3 regions of the Sporosarcina sp. E16_3 genome follow, and region 1 is predicted to be linked to each of the others. Evidence: riboswitches for the same ligand, from Rfam matches in the RefSeq annotation. Region 1 holds a riboswitch; each other region holds the start of a gene.
What was found. Region 1 has a riboswitch for cobalamin ahead of I2483_RS05425 (ABC transporter substrate-binding protein). Riboswitches for the same ligand answer to the same signal wherever they lie in the genome.

Region 1 (8,273 bases):
ATCCTCTAGGATTTCAAGTCGTTTTTCGCGGTCTTTGTATGAAAAGAATGCATCTCCCGTATCCGCCCAGCCATCCAGGTGCAAACCACCAGTCAGTATAATCGCCGTCAAAACGATAAGTACCGACGCAAGAAGTGTACCGATATGCAAATAATTCACTAGAAGTTCTGACACACCGTACATCGCGAGCCCAATTGCCGCCCCAACGAAAGGAAGGGCCATATACATTGCCGTCACTTCTTTTCGGCCGAGTGGAAATTCTTTCCGCACCGGGATTGCAGTGAAAAATTGCATGGCTAACAACAATCCGTTCATTTCATCTCTCCGGATGGTGACAAAATTTCTTTCATCAGTGGCCAGTTGAGATGCGCCAAGACATGTTTTGCCCACGCATCGTAGACGTCGATTCCTGCAGGAGCTTTCATAACCGGCCGGTCCATATCTTCTTCTTCAATGCCATGATTTACTTTATAAGGGATAACGCCTGCCACTGGAATACCCGTGTAGGTTTCGATGAATTCAATACCTTCTTGGAATAAAGAAACGTCGCCATGGAATTTATTGATAATAATGGCTTTGACACGTCTTCGATGCTCGGGTGGTAAAAGTTGCAGCGTCCCAACGATTGATGCGATAGCACCACCGCGATCAATATCCGCAACCAAAACAGCAGGTACATCCGCAATTTCTGCCACGCGCATATTCACAATTTCTCTATCGTTGAGATTCACTTCTGCCGGACTTCCTGCACCTTCAATAATGACCGTTTCATACGTTTCCGCCAGTTTGGTAAGTGACGTTTTAATCGCTTCAACTCCGCGTGTGAAGAACTGTTCGCGATACGCCATTCCAGCTATTGGACCAAACTTCTTTCCGAAAAAAAGCACTTCCGATTTCATGTCCGCAACTGGTTTCAGCAATATTGGATTCATATAAATCGATGGCTTTGTTCTAGCAGCCTGTGCTTGAATGAATTGCGCACGACTCATTTCTTCGCCCTTTTCCGTTGTCGCTGAAAACCCGGACATATTTTGCGATTTGAAGGGGGTTACCCGCACGCCTTCGTCCGATAAAATGCGGCATAGCGCTGTACAAATCATCGTTTTTCCAGAGTCCGATGCTGTCCCTAAAACAATCAGCCCATTCATTGCGTCATCTCCTGCTGCTCGTTTTTCCATACGATTGGGATTCCATAATCCATTTCAATTGCTGTATCTGCTTTTTTGACAAGCGATTGGTGAATACGGCCGATCCATTTTCGGTAGATTTCCGTTTCAGCGTACTTTGACGGCAGTTCGTCTAGGACTTCATTCGAAACAATAACGAGGTGAGCGGCTTGTTTTAAAAGTGATTCGATTGTTAAGTACAACTGCATTTCCTTTTGCTCCATACAGCCCGCTTGTCCAATACAAGGTTCCCCTAAATCCCAACCTGTGTATAACTCATTCGCCAACCACGTCGTCAGGCAATCCCATAACACATAATCACCTGGTTGAATGGAGGGCACTAGCTTTTCCAGCTCGACGGGTTGTTCAAAGGTCGTCCAACTATCAGTGGAACGATCCGATTTATGACGTTCAATACGTGCCTGCATTTCTGAATCTGTTGCGACGCCGGAAGCAATGTAAACAAGCCGAGCCACGTTTTTCTGCACTTCATTAACAAGCAGCTTTTCTGCATAGGAACTTTTCCCGCTTCTAACGCCGCCACTTATGAACGTCAGTTTTCCGCGAACCATTGCGACAGCTCCTCCTTTAAAATGTTCATGGACACATCGTTTTTCATGCCAATGCGCAACCATCTGCCATCCATGCCACGGAAGTTTTGTGAATGACGGAGGACAATTCCGCGTGCGAGCATATCTTCATACAACTTATTCGAATCATGGTCAGAACCCAGTGTAAATGAAATGAAATTCGTAACGGAATTAGTAACAGCGCAACCATTGTCCGTTAAAAACTGCGTCATCCTTTCCCGTTCACTGTTACTATACTGAATCGCCTGTTCGCGGTATTGCTCTTCCTGTAAACACACCGCTCCAATTTCTGCGGCTAATCCGTTAACATTCCAATGCGGCGCAAGTGCTTTTATCTCCATAATAATCGATGGATTTGCCACAATATAACCAAGGCGTATTCCCGGAATGGCATACATTTTCGTCATAGAGCGAACGACAATGACGTGGGCATTACTTTTTATTTCTGCAATGAAGGATAGGGATTCATCAACGAAATCGATAAAAGCCTCGTCTAAAACGACGTCACAACCTACTTCAGCGCCGCGCTGTATAATTACGTTCAAGTCCGTCCGTTCAGGCATGACGCCAGTCGGATTGTTTGGTGTGCAAAGGTACAGAACGGATGCTGAAGTCATGGCTTTAAGAATTGCTTCCAGCGGCAATTGAAAGCCTTCACTTTCCGATGCAAAAACCCGAACAATCTCCACATCCTTCGCCAACAGCGTCGCTTCGTATTCGGAAAATGTCGGGTGCACGACAATCGCTCGCTTTGCACGATAACGCTCTGCAAGAAGTGCCAGCAGTTCCGCCGCCCCGTTTCCCGCGAATAAATAAGCAGTCGAAATGCCATGATAATCGGCCGCCGCTGATAGAAACGGCTCGCCTTGAGGATTTGGATATGCCTTAAGCTTAGCTAGTAAACTTGGCCACATCTCGGTAACTGAATCAGGAGGCCCCGCCGGATTGACATTTTCACTGAAATCCACTAGCTGTGTAGGCGGTTCAATGCCCAGTGTCGCGTAAACGTTGTGCGGATTTGCGCCATGTTCAGGTAGTTTCATAAAAAGCCACTCCAATCACAGTCATTACTAGCCAAAAAATAAACGCTGTCACATGCATCTGTGTAATGCTTTGTTTAATATGTATTGCGGTTAACGTGGTGTTGCCTGGACCAAACTCAGGTCTTTTCGATACGATTCCACGGTATGTACTTGTTCCGCCAAGCGTAACGCCGAGTTGCCAAGCGGTCGCTGCCTCTAAAAATCCGCTGTTCGGACTTGGATGTTTCCTTGCGTCTTTACTCCAGCCTGTAAAGCGTTTCCAAAAGGAAATTCCACTTTTATTTGGCGCATATAAAATGATTAGGAAACCCGTCACACGTGCTGGTATGAAATTCAAGATATCATCCGCACGGGCAGAAAATTTACCAAACTTCTCAAATCGTTCGTCTTTATAACCAATCATCGAATCCAGTGTATTCACTGCTTTGTACATCCACAGACCGGGTGCTCCCAGTAGAAATGCCCAAAATAATGGCGATGTAATGCCGTCCGCAATATTTTCTGACACGGTTTCAACAGTCCCGCGTACGATGCCACTTTCTTGTAGTTTATCGGTATCGCGACCGACAATCCATGACAACTTCGTTCGTGCTGCGGGTAGATCATTTGCGGCGAGCGGGCGATAAACGTCAAGTGCAGCGTCGCGTAAACTTTTTTGTGCCAGCCCTATAGCAATCAGAATTGATTCCACGCCAATACCTATATAGATATTGAATTTATAGGCAAAACCAACCACTGCAAAAACGATGCCCAACACAATCCCGACTGTGATGAAAAGTGTAGACGCCCCTTTTAACATGCGGAACCGCCCTTTATTCATAACGCTAGTCAATTTGGAAATGAACGTTCCAATCCAGCGGACCGGATGCGGCCATTTCGGCGGATCTCCAATCATTCTGTCCAGTAGAAAACCAATTGCGATGGCGATAAAATGTGCAGGTATCAAGTTGTCCACCCTTTCGCCTTTTTATAGGCACGGATTGCCCGTACAGTACAGTCATACACTCCGTGGCCAATCAATTTTCCGAGCGGGGTGATTGGACCTGCATATGGCAGGAATTCTCCTTGTTGTGTTGCCGCGATTAGTAGGCTGTCCGTCGATGTACCCGTTGCAATTGTGCCGGTGAGCGGATCTGTTATGGATTCCATTTGAAGTGCTTTGGTTTTCGCTTCGGTTGCAGTTATCATTGCTTGGATAAATGCTTCATCAGGTAGCTGCCCGTTGACGATAACCCATGTATTGATGGTCCCGACGCGAGGTTTCTGATCACGCGTGAGTGCTTGTGATACATCGACGGCATTGCCGACGCCAGCTGTTACCGCAATAAGAATTGTTCCGAAATCCCCTGTGTATTCCTCGACTTCAGCATGCTCCGTCGTGACCGCGGTCATCATACCGACCGTATCCGTCAGATGAAAACCTTGCTGTTCAAGGTAGGAAGTGTTTTCAGCTTTGACATCGTCTGCATTGTAATCAACATCAACATGCCGATTGACAAACGACCGATACCAGCCTGTTCCGGCATTATGAACGGCGGAGGAAATTGTTTTCAACGGGTATTTTGTTCGTAGTGCAACAAAGTCCGCAGCTATCGAAAAGTCTTCTTTTACAACGGTGAAAGGTTTAATTTCCTCTTTGGTATCCGGCAGAAGTGTAATTTGAGGTTTTGGCAATTCGGGATGAGGCTGTGATTTTATACGCGCACCGTACACAGATTGAATTGCCTCTTCCTTCACTACTTCTTGTGGGACACCTATTCTGGCAATCTGCCCTTTATCCATCAAGAGAAGCCGGTCGCAGTATAAAGAAGCCAAATTGATATCGTGGAACACCGAAATGACCGTCAGCCCTTTGTCGATTGCCTGCTGGCGAATCGTATCAAGTAATTGTTGCTGATGGGCGATGTCCAAGTGGTTCGTTGGTTCATCGAGCAATAAAATCGGAGCTTCCTGTGCGAGTGCCTGTGCAACAAAAACGCGTTGCTGTTCACCACCGGATAGCAGTTCTATCGAGTTGTCAGCATAGCGTGCGATTGACATACTATTTATGGCATTGGTGACAGCGCGCTCGTCTTCATCTGACCATGAGGAAAATAACCCCGATTGGTGTGGATAGCGGCCGAGTTCTACCGTTTCACGAACAGTGTGAGAAAATGCATGTGCATGGAGTTGTGGCAGGACGGCTACTTTTTTGGCGAATTCTTTTTGTGAATAGGTAGACGCGTCTTGCCCGTCGATTGTGACGGAACCCGTTTCCTTTGGGAGAATGCCTGATATGATTTTCAATAAAGTGGATTTACCACTGCCGTTGGGTCCAAGTATGCCGAGTACTTCGCCTTTATTGACAGTGAATGTTACTGATTTCACAATTGATTCTTTACCATAACCGCCGGAAACATTATCGACTGTTAACATGTCACATTCCCCCTTTCCTTCGTTGTTTATAGAAGATAAATGCAAATACGGGTGCACCGATAAACGCTGTGATGACACCTACTGGAAGTTCAGTTGGGGAAATGATTGTCCGTGCAATTAAATCGCAAATGATAAGCAACGTTGCGCCGTTCATGAACGATAATGTCAGGAGATGGCGATGATCAGATCCCCATAGGAGTCGCGTCATATGCGGAACGACTAGGCCGACAAAGCCAATTGTGCCGGACACCGCGACTGCAGAACCTGTCAGGATGGATCCACCAATCAAAATGGTAAACTTACGGCGTTTGACGTTGACACCTAAATGATGCGCCCGTTCTTCCCCGAACAGCATCGCATTTAATTCGCGGCGATTCAACCACAGCATGAACGAGCCGACGACGACGAATGGCAAGATCATTGTAATATAGCTCCAGCCCCTCATCGAAACACTGCCGAGCAGCCAACCAATAATTTGGCGTAGTTCTTCCCCTGTGAGCGCTATCATTAGTGATAATACAGAACCGAGGAACGAACCGAAAATTATTCCGGTCAAAATAATTGTTTCCATTCTCATTGCCCTATCAACGAGGCGTGCGAATCCGAGAACAAGGAACATTGTCAGTGCTGCACCAACCATACTGAATACAGGAAGCGTATATATGCCTAAAAACGGAATGGAAATACCAAAAAAGAGCGTCAAGACAGCACCTACCGAGGCGCCGGATGACACTCCGAGGGTATATGGATCAGCAAGCGGATTTTTCAGCAGCCCCTGGAAAGCAGCTCCTGAAATCGCGAGCGAGGCGCCGACAAGTCCTGCAAGCACGACACGCGGCATACGAATTTTCCACAAAATATTGGTAGCCGTTGCATCCGCTCCTGCATTCCATAACGTACTAATCGGTATTTTCACAGACCCGATTGACACACCGAGCCATACCGCCACTAGAAGTGCGGCGGCAGAAACGATGTAGGCAACGCTAGATTTACTCACCAAAAGCCTCTGGATAAATGGCTTTCGCTATTTCTTCAAGCCCTTCAGCAAGACGGGGGCCTGTACGGCTAGTTGTATTTTCATCAACTTGGATAACTGCTTTTTCTTTGATAGCTGTAATGGAATCAAAACCTGGACGTGCATACACATCTGCAACGGCCGTTTCGATGTAGTCGTACAACACAATAATTACATCAGGATTGCGGTTGACGATTTCTTCCGGATCCATCATGAACCAACCTTCCTGATCGGCAGCAATATTCTCCGCACCAATCATTTCAAGCATTTGATCCATAAATGTATTTTTACCTGGTGTGTAGATTTCTGGCGCAGGTGATGTTTCAACGAAAACTGTTTTTTTCTTTTCAACTGTTGCCGTTTTAGCTAGAACTTCTTCGACTTTTGCTTTCATGTCCGTAATGATTTTCTCAGCTTCTACTGTTTTACCAGTCGCTTGACCGATTGTTTCAATCGTAGTGTACGTTTCTTCAAAGTTTGCTGCGTTTTTCACAACAAAAACAGTAATTCCTGCGTCACGGATTTGCTGCAGTCCTGCCTCACCTGATCCAAGTCCGGATTCATGTGCAAAAACGATTTCAGGATTCATGGAAACGATTTTCTCAACGTTGAATTCCATACCGCCGATTTTCTCTTTTCCAAGTGCTTCTGCGGGATAATCATCGTAGTCATTGACGCCGACAACTTCAGCAGCAAGACCAAGTTCAAACAATATTTCCGTATTACTCGGCATCATCGAAACGATTGTTGCCGGTGCAGTTTTCAGGGTAATTTCATTGCCAACCGCATCTGTTAGCGTAATTGGAAAATCAGCTTTGACCTCTTCTACTTTCGGTGTTCCAGCTACTTCTGGCTTTTCTGTTGTTGCAGTTCCACATGCTGCGAGCAAGAATACTGCAAGAAATGCCGTTAATCCTAAATGCCAAATCTTTTTCATGTTGTTTTCCTCCTGTTTTATCCAAATAAAAATCCCCCGTAATTGCTACGGAGGAATAAGTTGAGTAAAAATCCGGACGTGCGGGGACGCCGATTTCCACTAATCCTATCCTCGTAGGGTACGTGTGATCCATAAAGGCAGGTCTCCTGGCTTGTGTTCAATACTAATCGCGTCTTCCCGGAAATTTTTCCAGTGACAATTTGCGACTAACTCACACTTACAGTGGCGGGACCGCGTCGGCATTGAACCGACTTCCCTTTTAACCCCGTTTTTAATGCGGGGCACCTTTATGTTTGGTATGTATTTTGTTCAACTTTCAGTATACTACAAATTTTTCTTGTGTCGATAGTGAAGGGAGATTTGTAGATTTAGATATGTTGAATTAAAGAATCCAGTTGAATCTGTTGTGTCGCTCGATGATGAGAGAGTATTAATTCGGAATGTAGATTGTGGATCGCTTGGCGCTTTGGGGATGTCTTTCGCTTGGAGCCTGGATTGACTCTTCGCATCCAGTCTCACGGCTCCGGCTACCCCTTTGCCGCGCCTGCGCTGGAGTGTACATTATTGAGAGAGAGTTGTAATTCGGGGTGTGGATTGTGAACGCTTGCCGCTTTGGGGATGCCTCTCGCCATGAGCCTGGATTAGCGCTTCGCATCCAGTCTCATGGCTTCGGCTACCCCTTTGCCGCGCCTGCGCTGGAGTGTACATTATTGAGAGACAGTTGTAATTCGGGGTGTGGATTGTGAACGCTTGCCGCTTTGGGATGCCTCTCGCCCTGAGCCTGGATTGGCGCTTCGCATCCAGTCTCACGGCTTCGGCTACCCCTTTGCCGCGCCTGCGCTAGAGTGTACATTATCGAGAGTTTTATTTTGAGATGTATAGACTGATATTATAATGTGATTACTATTTGATATTAATTTCATTAAAGAAAGACGCAATACGAGCTACAGGTCTTATCCCCGACAATGAAATGCGCTTTCTAAGATAGACCATCTAGCGAAGGCGCGTCTTCGTGGTAGCCGGAGCGATAAGACTGAAAGTGGTCTCCTTTCCGGCTTATCGCGGGAGGCATCCACAAAGCGGCGAAGCGGTAGTAGTAGGATTTCA
Region 2 (8,273 bases), on a different contig from region 1:
TTCACTGAACTGCAAAATTAATACCAGAACATAATGGTGAAACGCTGAACGTATATGTTTAGCGTTTTATTAATCGTATACATTATCTACTCTTGTAGATGTCTCCACGAAAAATAGGGCTAAAAACCAATATGGTTTTTAGCCCTATTTATAGACAGAAGACGTTTCCACCAAAGTAGGTGTCACTAGTACCCAATTACATCTCCTCAGGTGCCTTCATACCTAATAATCTCAGAGCCTCTTTCAAAACAATCGCGGTACTTGTGATCAGCGCAATTCTGTACGACAGATGATCTGCATCTGAAAGCACTTTGACATTACCATAAAATGAGCTGAATGTTTGAGAAAGGTCGATTGCGTACTTTGCTATAACGGAAGGGTCTAAGTCATCCGCAGCGCGCTTGACTGTCTGTGGGAATAGCTCCAATGCTTTAATGATTTCCCATTCAAAATCATTGACGTCATCCACGCTATACGGCTGTATGTCGCCAGCTTTTCTTAGCACTGATTTGGCCCGTGCGAAAGCATATTGGACGTAAGGACCGGTTTCCCCTTCAGTCTGGAGCATTATCTCTAAGTTGAATTCGATGTCGTGTTTGCGGTGCTGCTTTAGGTCGCCGAAAATAATGGCTCCGACGCCGACTGCTTCAGCAACTTTTGCTTTATTAGCCAAGTTTGGATTTTTCGCTTCAATTGTCGTCTGTGCGAGCGAAATCGCCTCATTCAGAACCTGTTCCAGCAAGACGATTTTTCCTTTGCGGGTCGACATCTTTTTTCCAGCTTTCAATATAAGCCCGAAAGGAATGTGTTGGATATCGTCTGCCCATCCGTAGCCCATTTTAGTAAGTACTTTTTTGAATTGTGCGAAGTGTAGGCTTTGTTCATTCCCAACGACGTAAAGGGATTTCACGAAATCATACGTTTCTTTTCTATCGATTGCAGCAGTTAAATCGCGTGTGGCATATAATGTTGCGCCATCTGACTTCATAATCAAACAAGGCGGCATATCTTCATCGAGTTCAACGACAAGCGCGCCATTCGATTCTTTTAAAAGTCCTTTATCCGCCAACTCTTTAACGATTGGTTCCATCTTGTCATTGTAGTAGGCCTCGCCGTTATAGGAATCAAAGGTAATACCCAGCAAATCATAAATGCGTTGAAATTCCTTGAGGGATTCGGTTTTGAACCACTTCCATAATGCTAGTGCTTCAGTATCTCCGTCTTCCAGGTCTTTGAATGCCGCTCTGCCTTCGTCGTTTAGCGAGTCGTTATGTTCCGCTTCTTCGTGGAAACGGATGTACAGCTTTAACAGCGTCTGGATTGGCGCTCGCCGCACTTCTTGTTCGTCGCCCCATTTCCGGTAGGCTGTCAGCAACTTGCCGAACTGCGTACCCCAATCGCCGATGTAATTGATTTTTGCTGTCTTGAAACCATTTTTTTCAAGAAGTAGTGCAATTGAATTCCCGATGACAGTGGAGCGCAGATGCCCCATGGAAAACGGTTTCGCAATATTGGGGGAGGACAAATCGATGGTGACAACCCCGTTATTACCTTCATTTGATGAACCATAGGATACTGATTGATCTAGAATTTTTTGCAGTAGGGCACTGGTAATCGTAGAACGATTCAGAAAGATATTCACATACCCGTTGACGGCTTCTGCTTTATGGATTAGCGGGTGATTGATTGTCAGGGCAATTTCATCGGCAATAACAACAGGTGATTTTCTAAGTTCTTTTGCGAACGGGAAGCATGGTAGAGCCAAATCGCCTAAATGAGCATGGACAGGCCTTTCAAGCATGTTTTCATTCAATGGAATCGAACTAAATTGTTGCAGTACTTGCAAGATATCCATTTTCATTGTCAACTCTCCTTTTGGTTGGTGGCATTAAAAAAAACGTAAAAAAAAGCCCTCATCTCAAATTAATGAGACGAAAGCTTACTTCCGCGGTACCACTCAAATTGCCCGTATAGGGGCCACTTCCTCATAACGGCGAGACACCGGCTTTTCCTAAAACGTTCAGAAAAGCATCTCCGAAGTGCGGTTCACAAGCATTCTTCACTGGGCTCCCACCGCCCCCAGTTCGCTGAAAAAGAATCGATTGCTACTCTCTTCATCACAGATATTGTAATTGAATGTAGCAAATGAAGGGTTAAGTGTCAACTGAAAGACAGATATTACTGGTGATTTAGAATAGTTCGGAAGTGTATTTATGTTTCTGTGTAGAACACATTATATAGTATTGAACGACATGATAGATCTGCTTGATCTATCGGAGAGGCATTATGCAAAAAAAATGGATTTTAAAAAACTGTTCATAACTTTCACGTCATCTGCAACAATGACGATGATGGCGGTCAAAGCGACTAGGGAGAATGACTGTGGATATGTGGATAAGCTGTTGATTGTCGAACAAGCGGATTTTCTACCTATTTACGTCTAGAACACAACATGTTAGGGTATACAGAGAGAAACAGACACAACATATAGTATTGAACGATAGAATGGTACCGATATTGGTTTAAAAGGGAATCCGGAAAAACCGGAGCTGCCCCCGCAACTGTAAGCGCCGACGACCGCCGTATGAGCCACTGTGGAAAACTCCATGGGAAGGCTAGGTGGGTAGATTGAAGCGCTAGCCAGGAGACCTGCCTTTCATCGTCAAGCAACACTTTCTTCGGGGGTTGAGAGTGGAAGCGAACGGGATACCGTCTACCTTTTTTACTCGAAGATTACCCGCGGCCCCATTTTGTTTCCGACAACTAACCCATGAGTGATGGCTCTACCGAAACAGGTGAAGCTATCACTCATTTATATTGAAAAACGTAAAATAGCTAGCGTCTGCACATGATTCATCTACATATGGGAGGAGACAATAATTATGACAACTACAACTATAAAGACTGGCATTGATCAGTTACTAGATAAACTACAAAATGAATTTGGAGCAAAGGAAATAATGCCCCTTATTACTGCAAGTGATCGCTGGCAGCAAAAACACGCTGAGGGGACTGAGTCGGAGTGGGCGAAGGCGATGACATTAGAATCGCTTAGCAATCTAGATGAGGCGACAACGTATTGGACGTTTGTTGCTGCACGTATCCACCTCTGGGACGTTTACAATCGTCAAGAAAAGCTTCGCGGTGCAAAAGTCTATACGGACTTTGCTGAAAACGTTGCACGTCTAGTCGAGCAGGGATTATACACACCCGTCTTGACGGAAAAGTATTCCCGCGAAGATCTTGTCACTCTCGGCAATCTAATTGAACCAGAACGGGACAAGCTATTCACATATATTGGACTAAAAACACTTATGGACCGTTATGTCGCTGTTGACTTTAGCAAACAATCGGTTGAACTTCCGCAAGAGCGCTGGCTTGTCATCGCGATGACATTGATGCAAGACGAGACAACTAACCGGCTTGAAAAAGTGGCGGAATCCTACTGGGCGATGAGCAGCCTCTATATGACGGTTGCAACACCGACGTTGTCGAATGCTGGAAAACCACATGGCCAGTTGTCAAGTTGCTTTATCGACACGGTCGACGATTCTTTGCAAGGCATCTATGACAGCAATACGGATATCGCTAACTTGTCGAAGTACGGTGGCGGCATTGGTGTTTACATGGGGAAAGTCCGCAGTCGTGGCTCGTCCATTCGTGGATTTAAAGGCGCATCAAGTGGTGTACTTCCATGGATTAAACAGTTGAACAACACAGCAGTAAGCGTTGACCAACTTGGTCAGCGACAAGGTGCGATTGCCGTTTATCTCGATGTTTGGCACAAAGATATTTTCACGTTCCTTGACCTGAAATTGAACAACGGAGACGACCGCTTGCGCGCACATGATATTTTCACGGGCGTCTGTCTTCCTGATATTTATATGGAACAAGTCGATGCACGTGGAGACTGGCATTTGTTCGATCCGCATGAAGTTCGGACAATCATGGGCTATTCACTAGAGGACTTTTACGATGAAACAAAAGGTGCGGGTTCGTTCCGTGAGAAATACGAAGAGTGTGTCAATAATCCGGAGCTCAGCCGTGAAATCGTTCCTGCAATCGATCTTATGAAACGGATTATGCGCAGCCAATTGGAAACGGGAACTCCGTACATGTTTTATCGTGATGAAGTAAACCGTGCGAATGCCAATAAACATGAAGGCATGATTTATTCGTCGAATCTTTGTACAGAAATTACTCAAAATATGAGCGCGACTGAATTCGAGTCTGTTACGCTCGAAGACGATATCGTTGTCACGCGTTCAAAACCAGGCGATTTCGTTGTCTGTAACTTATCATCTATCAACCTTGGACGAGCAGTTCCAGCAAGCGTTTTGGAAAGACTCATTACAATCCAAGTACGTATGCTTGATAACGTCATCGATCTTAATAAAATACCAGTCGTCCAAGCGCAGCGAACTAACGCGCGTTACCGTGGAATTGGTCTAGGGACATTTGGCTGGCACCATTTGCTTGCTCTGCAAAACATTCAATGGGAATCAAACGAAGCAGTGGATTACGCTGATAAATTATATGAGAAGATCGCTTATTTGACGATTAAAGCATCAATGGAACTAGCTTCGGAAAAAGGATCTTACCCATTATATGAAGGATCTGAATGGCAGTCCGGTGTTTATTTCGAAAACAAGAACTATGATTCCAAGGAATGGCGTGAACTGCGTATCGACGTTGCAACAAACGGTATGCGAAATGGCTATTTGATGGCAATTGCACCAAATAGCTCGACGTCTATTATCGCAGGATCAACTGCATCAATCGATCCGGTTTTCAAACCGTTTTATCATGAAGAAAAGAAAGATTATAAGCTTCCGGTAGTTGCACCTGATCTTAATCACAACACGTACGACGTTTACCGTCGTTCCGCTTATATCGTCGATCAACGTTGGTCAATCAAACAAAACGCAGCAAGACAGCGTCATATCGACCAAGCAATTTCATTCAACATCTATGTTCCGAATTCAATTCGCGCATCTGTACTGCTTGAACTTCATTTGCAAGCATGGAAGTCTGGCATGAAAACAACGTATTATACACGTTCAACTGCGACGGATATTGAAGAGTGTGAATGGTGTCATTCTTAATCGTCTACGCATCGTGGAGCGGAAACACGCAGGAAGTTGCTGAAATAATTGAAGAAACGCTAGTTGCAGAAAATATAGCTGTTACAACGTATCGAATTGGCGGCGGCGTCATTCCGAACCCCCGCAATTTTGATGCGATGATTTTCGGGTCATTCACGTGGGAGCAGGGTTCAACGCCTGACGAAGTAAAAGACTTTGTAGCGGATGTGGGGTATAAACCGGATAATGTCTACGTCTTTGGAACGGGTGATACCCAATTTGGCGGCGATGCATTATTCTGCCACGCAGCGGTGAAGTTAGCGCGGTTTTACGCATCCCCTTATGAGCCGCTTAAAATCGAACAAAGCCCACGTGGCATACAGCAAGAAAAAGTAATCGAATGGTCGAAGGGAGTCATCAGACATTGGAAAAACTTAAACGAGTGAAGGTCCTAGAACCTGCACATCCAAACAAATCAACGGCTATTTTCGGTGGGGAAGCGAGTGGTATCCTCAACTGGAACGACATCGCACATCCGCATTTCTATACACTACGTCAACAAATTCGTTCACTATTCTGGACGGCCAATGAAGTCGATATGACACAAGACGTCAAGCAATTCTCGTCGCTGACAAAGCCAGAACAAGACGCATTTCTTAAAATCATTGGCTTGCTCGCGACACTTGACGGACCACAGACGACAATCGCTTTGAAAATGGCAGATTACACAACCGATCCTTCTGTTAAATCAATTATGGCTACAATCGCCGATCAGGAAAGTGAACATAATCACAGTTATGCTTATGTACTTTCATCGGTTACAACACTTAATAAGCAAATGGCTTCCTTTGAAATGGGCCGCTCAGACGAAGTGCTGTTAAAACGGAATGAGCGCATTGTAGAAGTCTACAACGACTTCGCCGAGCGTCCGACAATTGAATCAGCATTGAAAGCGATGGTCTATACGACGCTGCTTGAAGGGCTATTTTTCTATAGTGGGTTTGCATTCTTCTACAATCTCGCACGCAATCAGAAAATGGTCGGTACTTCGACAATGATTTCGTATATTAATCGTGATGAATTGCAACATGGTAAAGCAATTAGTGACATATTCCGTGCAGCACTTGCAGAAAATCCTAATTATAATACAGATGAATTCACGGAATGGATTTACGATCAGTTCAAACATTCGGTTGAACAGGAAGTCATCTGGAGCCGTTATGTACTTGCAGATATTGAAGGTATCGACCTTGCCGAAATGGAAGGGTATGTGAAATATCGCGCGAACAAAATGCTTCGCATGCTCGGACTTAGTGAAATTTATCCCGAGTTCACTGACAACCCAATGAAATGGATTCGTGCATATGTCGACAGTTTCGACGATACAAAAACCGACTTCTTCGAACAATCTTCACGGCAGTATGTTAAAACAAGTGATTTAAATGGCTTTGATGATTTGTGAATAAAAAAAGCACACAACATGAGTTGTGTGCTTTTTTACGATTAATTAGTTTGAAATGAAGATTCCCTTCAAATCCTTAGTAGTATGGCGAAAAATGCATTGTACCATTTCCTGACACAATTTGTGCCCTTCGAATTGTGGCAGCAGCTGGTACCACATACCGATTTAAAAAGGACACACTAAACACTCTCCAGGGGAGTATAGGCACTAAAAAAGTAATCCCATCACTAGTGTGTTGTAATAAACACCATCAATTAACGTATCTTTTAAAATGAGGCCTTCTTTTTTAAATCCAAGTTTTTCATACAATTCAATAGCTAGATTATTATCTTCTCTAGTGACGAGACTAATTTTGTTAGTGACTCCGTTTGAGGCTGCCCACTGGATTAGTTGTTCCATCATTTTTCGGCCTAATCCTTGCCCGGTAAACTGTGCGCTAATAACAATACCTAACGTTCCGACATGCTTAATTCTATTCTTCTGGCTAGAGTTAATAGATGCAATGCTTATAATTTCATTATTTATGGTTGCTAGTAAAATAATGGAGTTTTGTTCCAGTCGTGTAGATTCTAGAAACACTTTATACGTTTCTGCTTCCTGATTAAATTCATTTTTCCCGAATGAAAGAAAGTCTGTTTCTCCGCCTACGACATTATAGAAATCAATCATATGTTGGGCATGTTCTGTAGTCGCCTCTGTTATCATTACTTCATCGCCATCTTTTAAATGGAATTTCATCATTACCCTCAGCTACTTTCTAGTTTGAATGGCTACCAAAGTTTGATAGTACCTCAAGTGAAACAATGGAGTCTACTTATTGAAAAAATCAATCTCTATATATTCGGCACTACTTATTTGGAGTTAACTGGGTCTCCCGTATAGCGAACAAATCTAGCGACTAAGCGGCATTGGAAGAACATTCTAGTTGTTAAGTGCCGACTATATAGTTTATCCAAAGACAGATTCCCCCCGAAATAGGGCAAACCCTACTACATACATTAATTCCTGTCTTGTATACTTTTACTGGGAATAGGTCCCGGTAAAATGGAGATTAGGAGGAAACTATAATGAGTCAATTAACACTTGATACACAAGTTTGCGATATCGTCACGGTGCTCCCTAAAAGTGCAGATTTATTTAGATGTCTGCGCATCGACTTTTGCTGTGGAGGAAAAATAGCTTTAAAAGATGCTGCAGAAGAACGAAAACTTAACCCAGAAGACGTTTTAAATAGCATCAAGGAAATGGAAAAGACATGGGGGAAACAGGGTGAAGTGGACCCGATATCATTCGATTCAAAAACGCTTGTTGCCTATATTCAAAGAAGGTATCACGGTGGACTGCGGGATGAGTTTTCACTCCTTGCACCGTACATTACGAAAGTTTCCCGTGTTCACGGGGAAAATCAACCGCATCTCCTTCGTGTCCAAGAAATCTTCAAAAAATTACGTAGCGAACTCCTTGACCATACGGCAGATGAAGACGAGATTGTCTTCCCGCTCATTCTAATATTTTTAGAGAATCCAACACTTGAACTAAAAGAGAAAGTTAAACCATATATTTTGGAACTCGAGAGAGAGCATGAGAATGCCGGGGAATTATTAGCTGAATTACGCGATCTCACAAATAACTTCATGCCTCCAGATGGTGCGTGCGGAACATATAGACTCGTATACGCACGTCTTGCACAACTCGAAAAAGATACATTTGATCATGTTCATCTCGAA
Region 3 (8,273 bases), on a different contig from region 1:
CGCCTCTTCGTAATATGCACGAAGTTGCTCGCGGTACATCGGGTGTGCGCAACGTTCAATAATGAGTTCAACACGTTCCCTTGGAGCAAGTCCGCGTAAATCTGCATAGCCTTGCTCTGTCACAATGATGTCAACATCATGCTCTGTATGGTCAACATGCGAAACGAACGGGACGATACTTGAAATATTGCCGCCTTTTGCCACTGACTTCGTAACGAAAATAGCAAGACGTGCATTGCGGGCAAAGTCGCCTGAGCCACCGATGCCGTTCATCATTTTCGTACCAGAAACATGCGTCGAATTGACGTTGCCGTAGATATCGAGTTCAAGCGAGGTATTGATGGATATCAGGCCGAGACGACGGATAATTTCCGGATGATTCGAAATCTCCTGCGGACGCATGATAAGCTTATCTCGATACTTTTCAAAGTTATTAAAGACGTGATCCATCTTCTCTTCAGATAATGTAATTGAAGCACAAGAAGCAAAACGAACCTTTCCAGCATCGATCAAATCGAACACAGAGTCCTGTAGTACTTCAGAATATATTTCTAAATCCTTAAACTCTGAATTGATCATTCCGTGAAGAACTGCATTCGCTACCGATCCAATCCCTGACTGTAGCGGTGCTAAATTTTTAGTTAACCGACCCGCTTGAATCTCAGTACGAAGGAACGTTAATAAATGCTCTGCCATAATTTCCGTTTCTTGATCCGGCGCTACAATCGTAGATGGAGAATCCAGTTGATTCGTGAAAACGATTCCTTTCACCTTTGTCATGTCAATTGGAATGCCAATCGTGCCAATCCGGTCATCTACTTTCATTAACTGGATTGGCGACCTTTCACCCTGTTTGCCTGGATCGTATAAATCATGCAGCCCTTCCAATTGCATAGACTGCGCCATATTAATTTCAATAATGATTGCTTTTGCATGCTGTGCGAACGTCAATGAGTTGCCGACAGAGGTCGTTGGAATCATCATTCCGTCCTCCGTGATTGAAACCGCTTCCAAAATCGCGAAGTCAATTGGCTCGACGACTTCCGCACGAATAAGTTCTGCTGTATGCGACAAATGGTGATCCACAAATAAAAGTTCACCGTCATTAATCATTTTCCGCATTGTCGGATCGGCTTGGAATGGTAATCTTTTATTTATAATATTAGCTTCAGCAAACAGGCGATCGATATCAGACCCTAACGATGCGCCCGTAAATACATTCACTTTGAACGTTTCCGTTTCCGCGCGTTTCACCAATGCTAGCGGAACGGCCTTCGCGTCACCCGCACGTGTAAATCCACTTAACCCTAGTGTCATACCGTCTTCAATCCAAGACGCCGCCTCTTCTGGTGAGACAACGACGTCTCTCAATTGAACGTTTTTAATCCGATCCATATGACTTCCCATCCCTAAACGCCCCAATTCATAACTTTTAGTTAATTTTAACTTAAGCACTTACATGAATGAGAAATTAGGTGCTGGACAAGGAATTAATGGGTAAAGCACGCATATACTCGGTTGAAGCAGCATAATTAAAAACCTAAGAGTTTACGAAAGTAACTTGAATACGATTGGCTGACTGGAATTCTTGTTCCATTGTCCATTTCCAAAACAAAAGTCGAGTGCGTATCAGGATAAATCCCCTTGACGTGATGAACATTGACAATATAAGAACGATGGCATCTTACAAACGACTCGCGCGGCAACAAATATTCAAATTCCTGTAACGTGTTTTTATGAGTCCCAGAAAACCCTTCTGCCACTACATACGTTTTTCGATCTTTCACTTCGACATATTTTACGCCCGTGAACGGGACAGGAATCCATCCATCATGCGTCTTAACGGTAACGACAGATTTTCCGTCTGTATATGCTGGATAAATTGCAGTTACACAGCCCTCCAATACATCACCATCATAAAATGGAACAGCCATCCCATGATAAGCGACACCGAACACATCACGGTTGATGAACTCCGACATTTTTTGTTTCTGGGAAATTGCCTTCTGCGCAATAGTCCCTTCCTTCACGGGGTCGCCCGGTCTAATTTTTAAATCAACCCGCTTGCTGGGACGATAATAAAGGTACTCTTCTGTATTTGACACAGCTATAGAAATTTCATCCGAAAATACTTCACCAATAACATCCAATAGTGCACCGAGACTTAAGTTCTCCATTTTTTGACCCCTTTTGCTCATTTCACAATTTAATCCTATGTTGTACATTCTATTATACTAGATACTGACTTTATACAAAAAAAATGATAACCGCCTTTGAAGCCAATGTACATCGAGTTTAACGCGATTTGTTGTATAATTAATTGTACAACTTCCTACATCTTGATTATACTAAATACTATCATAGACTAAAAATTGTGATAATAGTGACCTAAATAATGAGGGGGAAAAAGCATGCATGTTAGAGACCTACTTTTAGAGCGACTTGATGTTGCTACAGTAAATACCAATCAAACCGTGAGAGAAGTGCTGGATCAAATCAAAATGAGTGGATATAGATGTATTCCCGTTGTTGACAATGAAGACTTCTATAAAGGGATGATTTATAAAGTTCATTTGATTGAATATCTGTACGAAGACAATGGAGATGAGAATTCTAAAATCGACCATTTGCTGAAGCATCAAGATACATTCATAACAGAACGTTCATCTTTTTTAAGTGCACTCATCGAAATCAAGTCACTACCTTTTTTAAGCGTTGTAGAAAGCGGGAAACTCGTTGGGATATTAACGCATAATAAAGTTGAAAGTGTGTTGGAAGATGCCTTCGGATTAAAAACAGGGGGAATCAATCTTACAATTTCTTCAACTGAAGCTAAAGGTATGATTGAAAAACTGACGAAAACGTTACGCGGTGAAAACATTGAAGGTATGTTCACGCTCGATAATGGTTCCGTTCTCGCTCGAAGAGTAGTCATTACACTTGAAAGCGGCAAGACGGATGCAGAAATCGAAAAACTAACCGAAAAACTTGAAAAAGGCGGTTTCAGGATTCTGCAAGTAGATAAAATCGAAAAAGCTGATTGAGAGATAAAGTTAATCTTCAATCAGTGGGGGTTCTACTGCCCGTTAATGTGGGATAAACCGAAAAGCGTTGCACACATTGTAGAATGTGTGCAACGCTTTTCGGTTTTATCATGTCATCGTTGTTTTCACATCAGGTTCAGGCACCCGCGAGAGAATAATGATCCCGATAATGAACAGAATAACCAGGCTGAATACCCCGTACGCGGAGCTTCCTGTCAGTTGTGCAGTCACCCCTACTAGTAAAGGTCCCATGACCGAGGCAAATTTACCAAAAATATTATAGAAGCCGAAAAACTCATTCGACTTTTCTTTTGGTACAAGCCTCGCAAAATACGAACGGCTTAGCGCTTGAATACCGCCTTGCGACGTCGCAACAAGCATCGCCAATACCCAGAAGTCCATCGTTGTTTTCATAAAAAACGCATAAATACAAACAATGATATAGACGCAAATTCCTACGTATAACATCTTTTTCCCCGTAAACTTCTGCGCCAATTTACCATAAAGAATCGCGAAAGGTGCCGCCACAACCTGTGTGACAAACAAAATAATAAGAAGGTTTGTTGCACTAATTCCTAAATCCGATCCGTAAGCCGTGGACATTGAAATAATTGTTCCAACTCCGTCTATATAAAAGAAATAAGCCAATAAAAATAAAAACACTGTCCTGTATTTACGGATTTCTTTAAATGTACCGCCAAGACGTCTAAAACTGCTTACTAGCATATTTGGTTCACGCTTAATGCCATGGATCTGGTGAACATTTTTGACCATCGGAATTGTGAACATGAACCACCAAATTGCTGTAATTACGAAGGCTATCCTACTAGCAGTAGACGTTGTGAGCGGAATAACTCCTCTATCAGCCAACAAAATGATAGCAATGCTGATGATGAACGGAATCGTGCTCCCGATATACCCAAGTCCAAAGCCCCGTGCAGATATCTTGTTCATCCGCTCTTCCGGCGTAACATCCACTAAGAATGCATCGTAAAATATATTCGCCCCATGAAAACCGACGGCGGTGATGGTGTAAATGATTAATAACCATAACCAGTTCCCGTTTGGCACGAATGCCAATGAAAGCGTCGCGGCTGTCCCCATAAGGAAAAAGAATTGAAAGAACTTCTTCTTTAATCCTTCATAGTCGGCAATCGTTCCTAAAAGAGGTCCAATCATCGCCAGTATGAATGTCGCAATAGCAACCGTATACCCCAGATAGGCAGTCGAATTCGACATACTCACGCCTGCATCCGTCGCAACCGCCTTGTAGTAAAGCGGGAATACCGCTGTCGTAATAATAATCGAATACGCAGAGTTCGCCCAATCATAGAAAATCCAGCTGTTCTCCTCTTTACTGTACTTCTTCACACCCTCATTCCCCCTTTCACTACATACGTACGGTATATTATAAGGAAAAATTAAAACCTAATTATTCTGCGATAAATACGTATGTGGACAACGGTTTAATCGCATGATTCTTTTGCGCTTCTTCCAACAACATCACTTCAGATTGGATAAGTGACTTAAGTTTTCCAGGCAAATCAACAAGATTATTAATCTCCTCTTTGTAATCAGCTAACGTCATAGCAATTTCCCATTTCGCATCTTGCAGTTGGGTCGAATGAATAGATTGTTCATTTGTAATTGTCCAGCCCACGTTTTCTACGGCACGTTTAACATCCGCTGGCGTAAACAGTGTACGCACATTCGAAAGACTACTTTCTTTGAAACACTCATACTGGGATTGAATAAGCACAGCCAGAAAATGTGGGTATTGCTCAATCATTTGAATTCTTGAATCCCACTCAGCAAAACATAATGTCTTGCCCCATTTTCTAACCTTCTTTACTATCCCCTCTAGTTCCTCAAATGATTTTAAGTACCAGGAACAATGTGAGAAAACAATATAGTCAAAACTATTTTCGGGAAAATCTATTTCCACTGCTAAAACGTCAACATTAAACTCCATTTCAAGCTGTTTTCCTAACTTCGACTGCTTTAAATAACGGGCGGAATCACCAACTGTTATCGGGGCACCGTAATCTGGAGACGCAATATCTATCCCGTGAACAAAGCCTTTTTCTCCGACGATATACGCTAACGCAGCCGTCGTATCGCCTTGACCACAACCGATTTCTAAAACATTACCTCCTTCTTTGATTCCCCAAAACTCAACAAGCTTAAGACGATGCTCCGTTTGAATTTGCTGAATGATGCCCATATCAACATTGGACGCCATACACTCTACAATAGTTGTAATCGCGTGGTCTTTCATATATGCACCTCGTTTTATGTGAACACTTAGGTGAACGACCTCCACCCAAATGTCTTTCTAAAGTTCTTTTCGCCAAAGTCTCCTAGTTCCCCTTTTTTACGCAAGCATCAGGTACCCAATTCTCTCCTCTTCTTACTATCTATACCATTTATTCGTCTATACTTTTTTTGTTTTTAATCTTGGAACCCTTCTTTTCTTAGCGTTTTAATTGATTCCCGCAAGATTTACAAACTCATTCACGGCACCTATATCTATGCTATAGTAAAAGAACAACTGAATAACGTGTAGAAATTAGGTTCTTTTTTACATTCGTATAAAAGCTTAAAAGGGAAGTTCGGTGGAAAACCGACGCTGTCCCGCAACTGTAAATGGGAGTGCTCTTTTCAAATCCACTGTTCGTTACGAATGGGAAGGGAAAAGAACGTGAAGATCATGAGCCAGGAGACCTGCCTATTTCAGTACACACCAATACCCTACGCGGATAGGAGGTGTTAAGTGCGGCTATGATCGAGCAATTACTTGTAAAAGCCGCCGTACGAAAGAACGTAATCAGAAAGAACCATAAGAGGACTCAATACCTCTTCTTTCACTATGCACTCAATAGTGTTCTTCTGTTTACGAACCATTCGTTACGGCAACAAGCGACCATACAAATTTACGCATACTAGCATCTTCCTAACGTTTTACTAGGAAGATGCTTTTTTATTTTCATAAAAGAAAGGGATTTTAGCCAATGAAACTTGGAACAAAAGAATATTATCTGGACGCATTCAAACACGTCTTAATGACAAACCTCATCATAAGCGAATCACAATCACTGTCTTCAACCCAGTCCTATTATGAAGAACAAATCGGAAAAACAACGACTATAAATGAAGAGGAAAAAAGCCTTTATTCACGTAATCTCCAAAAAGCATTCGATGAAATCAAACACGAAGTAATCGGTTCATCAGAAGATTAATCTAAAAGTAAACATCAAAAAAAGCGTGGCAGTCATGATAGACTTCCCACGCTTTTAATGTATTTACAGTTCCTGATAATTTCTTTGATGGTTTCCACCATCTTTTACATCCGCATGATACAAAGCTTTTAACGCGAAACTTTTCTCCAGGTCAAGCTCGCCCATTATCTGTTTCAGACGTTTTGAAAGCTCTGGATCGTTCTTCACAAGCTTCTCCATTTTCGTTCTTGAATATTTCATAATCTGATTCCTCCTTCACACTAAGTTTGTCTATACAGTATACCATCAATTTAGTGTCATTCGCCCAATTCAGATTTGCTATACTAAAGATAGTAGCAAGAAATGGACTGGAGCGACGACATGTATAAAACAATTGGCATACTTGCGCACGTAGATGCAGGAAAAACAACTTTTTCTGAACAACTGCTTTATCACACAAAAAGTATTAAACAAAGAGGCCGCGTGGACCATAAAGACACCTTTCTCGATAGCCATACAATCGAGAAAGAAAGAGGAATTACGGTTTTTGCAGACCAGGCATCCATTTCTTATAACGGATCCACCTACTACATTATCGACACACCTGGGCACGTCGACTTTTCTCCTGAGATGGAACGCGCCATTCAAGTGATGGACTATGCCATTATTATAATTAGCGCAAGCGACGGCGTGGAAGGTCACACAGAAACCGTCTGGCAGCTGCTCCGTAAACATCAAGTGCCTACGTTCTTTTTTATCAATAAAACAGATCGTGAAGGAACAGACATTGAAAGCGTACTCCATGAAATTCGCACCAATCTATCGGAAGATATCTGTGACCTTACATCCTCATTCAATGAAGGTATCATGCAAGAGGAACTCATTGAATTTATCGCAGAACGTGATGAAGAACTGCTGGAAACCTATATGGAATCAGGTTATGACAAGGACTTATGGCTTGCAACATTAAAGGAAATGATTAGCGACAATAAAGTCTTCCCCCTATCCAGTGGTTCTGCACTTAAGGATATCGGTGTCATGGCATTTTTCGAGAAACTCGATGTATTGACAGCAACTTCTTACGAGGATGACAGTGATTTTGCTGCACAGGTCTATAAAATCCGCCATGATGACAGTGGTAACAGGGTCACTTTCCTTAAATCATTAAACGGTACGCTAAGTGTCAGAGACGAAGTAAACTATGGTGATTATAAGGAGAAAGTGACACAGATACGCGTCTATAACGGTAATAAGTTCAAAGCAATCGACCATGTTCAGGCTGGTGAACTGTTCGCCGTTACTGGATTAACCCAAGCATCCATTGGTGACGGTGTTGGAGCACTAAAAGAAAAGGCCGCCTTTGACATGATTCCTACCCTTAAGTCGAAAGTGATTTTCGACGCTTCCATCCATGTCAAAGAAGTGCTTCGATGCTTTAACCTGCTCGATGCGGAAGATCCTTCTTTGCGCGTCTTCTGGGATGAACACTTTCAAGAAATTCATGTCCATGTTATGGGCGTCATCCAGCTTGAAGTACTCCAACAAATTGTTAACGAGCGTTTTTCGATTCAAGTTTCTTTCGGCGAACCTAAAATACTGTATAAGGAAACCATTGAAACGACCGTAACGGGTTATGGTCATTTTGAGCCCTTAAGGCATTACGCGGAAGTCCATCTTTTAATCGAACCAGCTGAAAGAAGTAGTGGCATACAGTTTAACAACGTTTGCCATGCAAACGATTTACTTATCGGTCATCAAAACGTAGTACGCAGCCATTTATTCGAACGCGAGCATCATGGTTTATTAACCGGCTCAGCCCTCACAGATGTCAAAGTAACGTTACTGACGGGACGAAGCCATAACGAGTACACGTCTGGCGGTGACTTTAGAGAGGCCACTTTCCGGGCATTACGACAAGGTCTAGAACAAGCCTCCAATACGTTGCTCGAACCCTATTACGATTTCAAAGTAAAAGTGGATTTGGATAATATGGGACGAGTGCTGTCAGACA

Region 2: linked by a shared signal. The riboswitch ahead of I2483_RS06040 (ribonucleoside-diphosphate reductase subunit alpha) and the one ahead of I2483_RS05425 (ABC transporter substrate-binding protein) in region 1 are both predicted to bind cobalamin.
Region 3: linked by a shared signal. The riboswitch ahead of I2483_RS08785 (hypothetical protein) and the one ahead of I2483_RS05425 (ABC transporter substrate-binding protein) in region 1 are both predicted to bind cobalamin.

What each region holds. Positions count from the first base shown of each region.
Region 1 is NZ_JADPRX010000005.1:3-8,275, reverse strand. Features, by position in the region: gene cobS (adenosylcobinamide-GDP ribazoletransferase) at 1-315, opposite strand, end outside; gene I2483_RS05455 (cobyric acid synthase) at 312-1,148, opposite strand; gene I2483_RS05450 (bifunctional adenosylcobinamide kinase/adenosylcobinamide-phosphate guanylyltransferase) at 1,145-1,738, opposite strand; gene I2483_RS05445 (pyridoxal phosphate-dependent aminotransferase) at 1,720-2,799, opposite strand; gene cbiB (adenosylcobinamide-phosphate synthase CbiB) at 2,786-3,742, opposite strand; gene I2483_RS05435 (adenosylcobinamide amidohydrolase) at 3,742-5,214, opposite strand; gene I2483_RS05430 (iron chelate uptake ABC transporter family permease subunit) at 5,216-6,211, opposite strand; gene I2483_RS05425 (ABC transporter substrate-binding protein) at 6,204-7,166, opposite strand; cobalamin riboswitch at 7,286-7,470, opposite strand.
Region 2 is NZ_JADPRX010000006.1:8,791-17,063, forward strand. Features, by position in the region: gene argS (arginine--tRNA ligase) at 197-1,861, opposite strand; T-box leader at 1,925-2,130, opposite strand; gene I2483_RS06035 (hypothetical protein) at 2,214-2,444, shown strand; cobalamin riboswitch at 2,489-2,671, shown strand; gene I2483_RS06040 (ribonucleoside-diphosphate reductase subunit alpha) at 2,883-5,105, shown strand; gene I2483_RS06045 (flavodoxin) at 5,090-5,530, shown strand; gene I2483_RS06050 (ribonucleotide-diphosphate reductase subunit beta) at 5,485-6,546, shown strand; gene I2483_RS06055 (GNAT family N-acetyltransferase) at 6,754-7,287, opposite strand; gene ric (iron-sulfur cluster repair di-iron protein) at 7,614-8,273, shown strand, end outside.
Region 3 is NZ_JADPRX010000011.1:27,184-35,456, forward strand. Features, by position in the region: gene I2483_RS08760 (acetyl-CoA hydrolase/transferase family protein) at 1-1,407, opposite strand, end outside; gene I2483_RS08765 (LytTR family DNA-binding domain-containing protein) at 1,533-2,177, opposite strand; gene I2483_RS08770 (CBS domain-containing protein) at 2,412-3,044, shown strand; gene I2483_RS08775 (MFS transporter) at 3,153-4,415, opposite strand; gene I2483_RS08780 (class I SAM-dependent methyltransferase) at 4,477-5,367, opposite strand; cobalamin riboswitch at 5,599-5,790, shown strand; gene I2483_RS08785 (hypothetical protein) at 6,056-6,283, shown strand; gene I2483_RS08790 (hypothetical protein) at 6,347-6,523, opposite strand; gene I2483_RS08795 (GTP-binding protein) at 6,644-8,273, shown strand, end outside.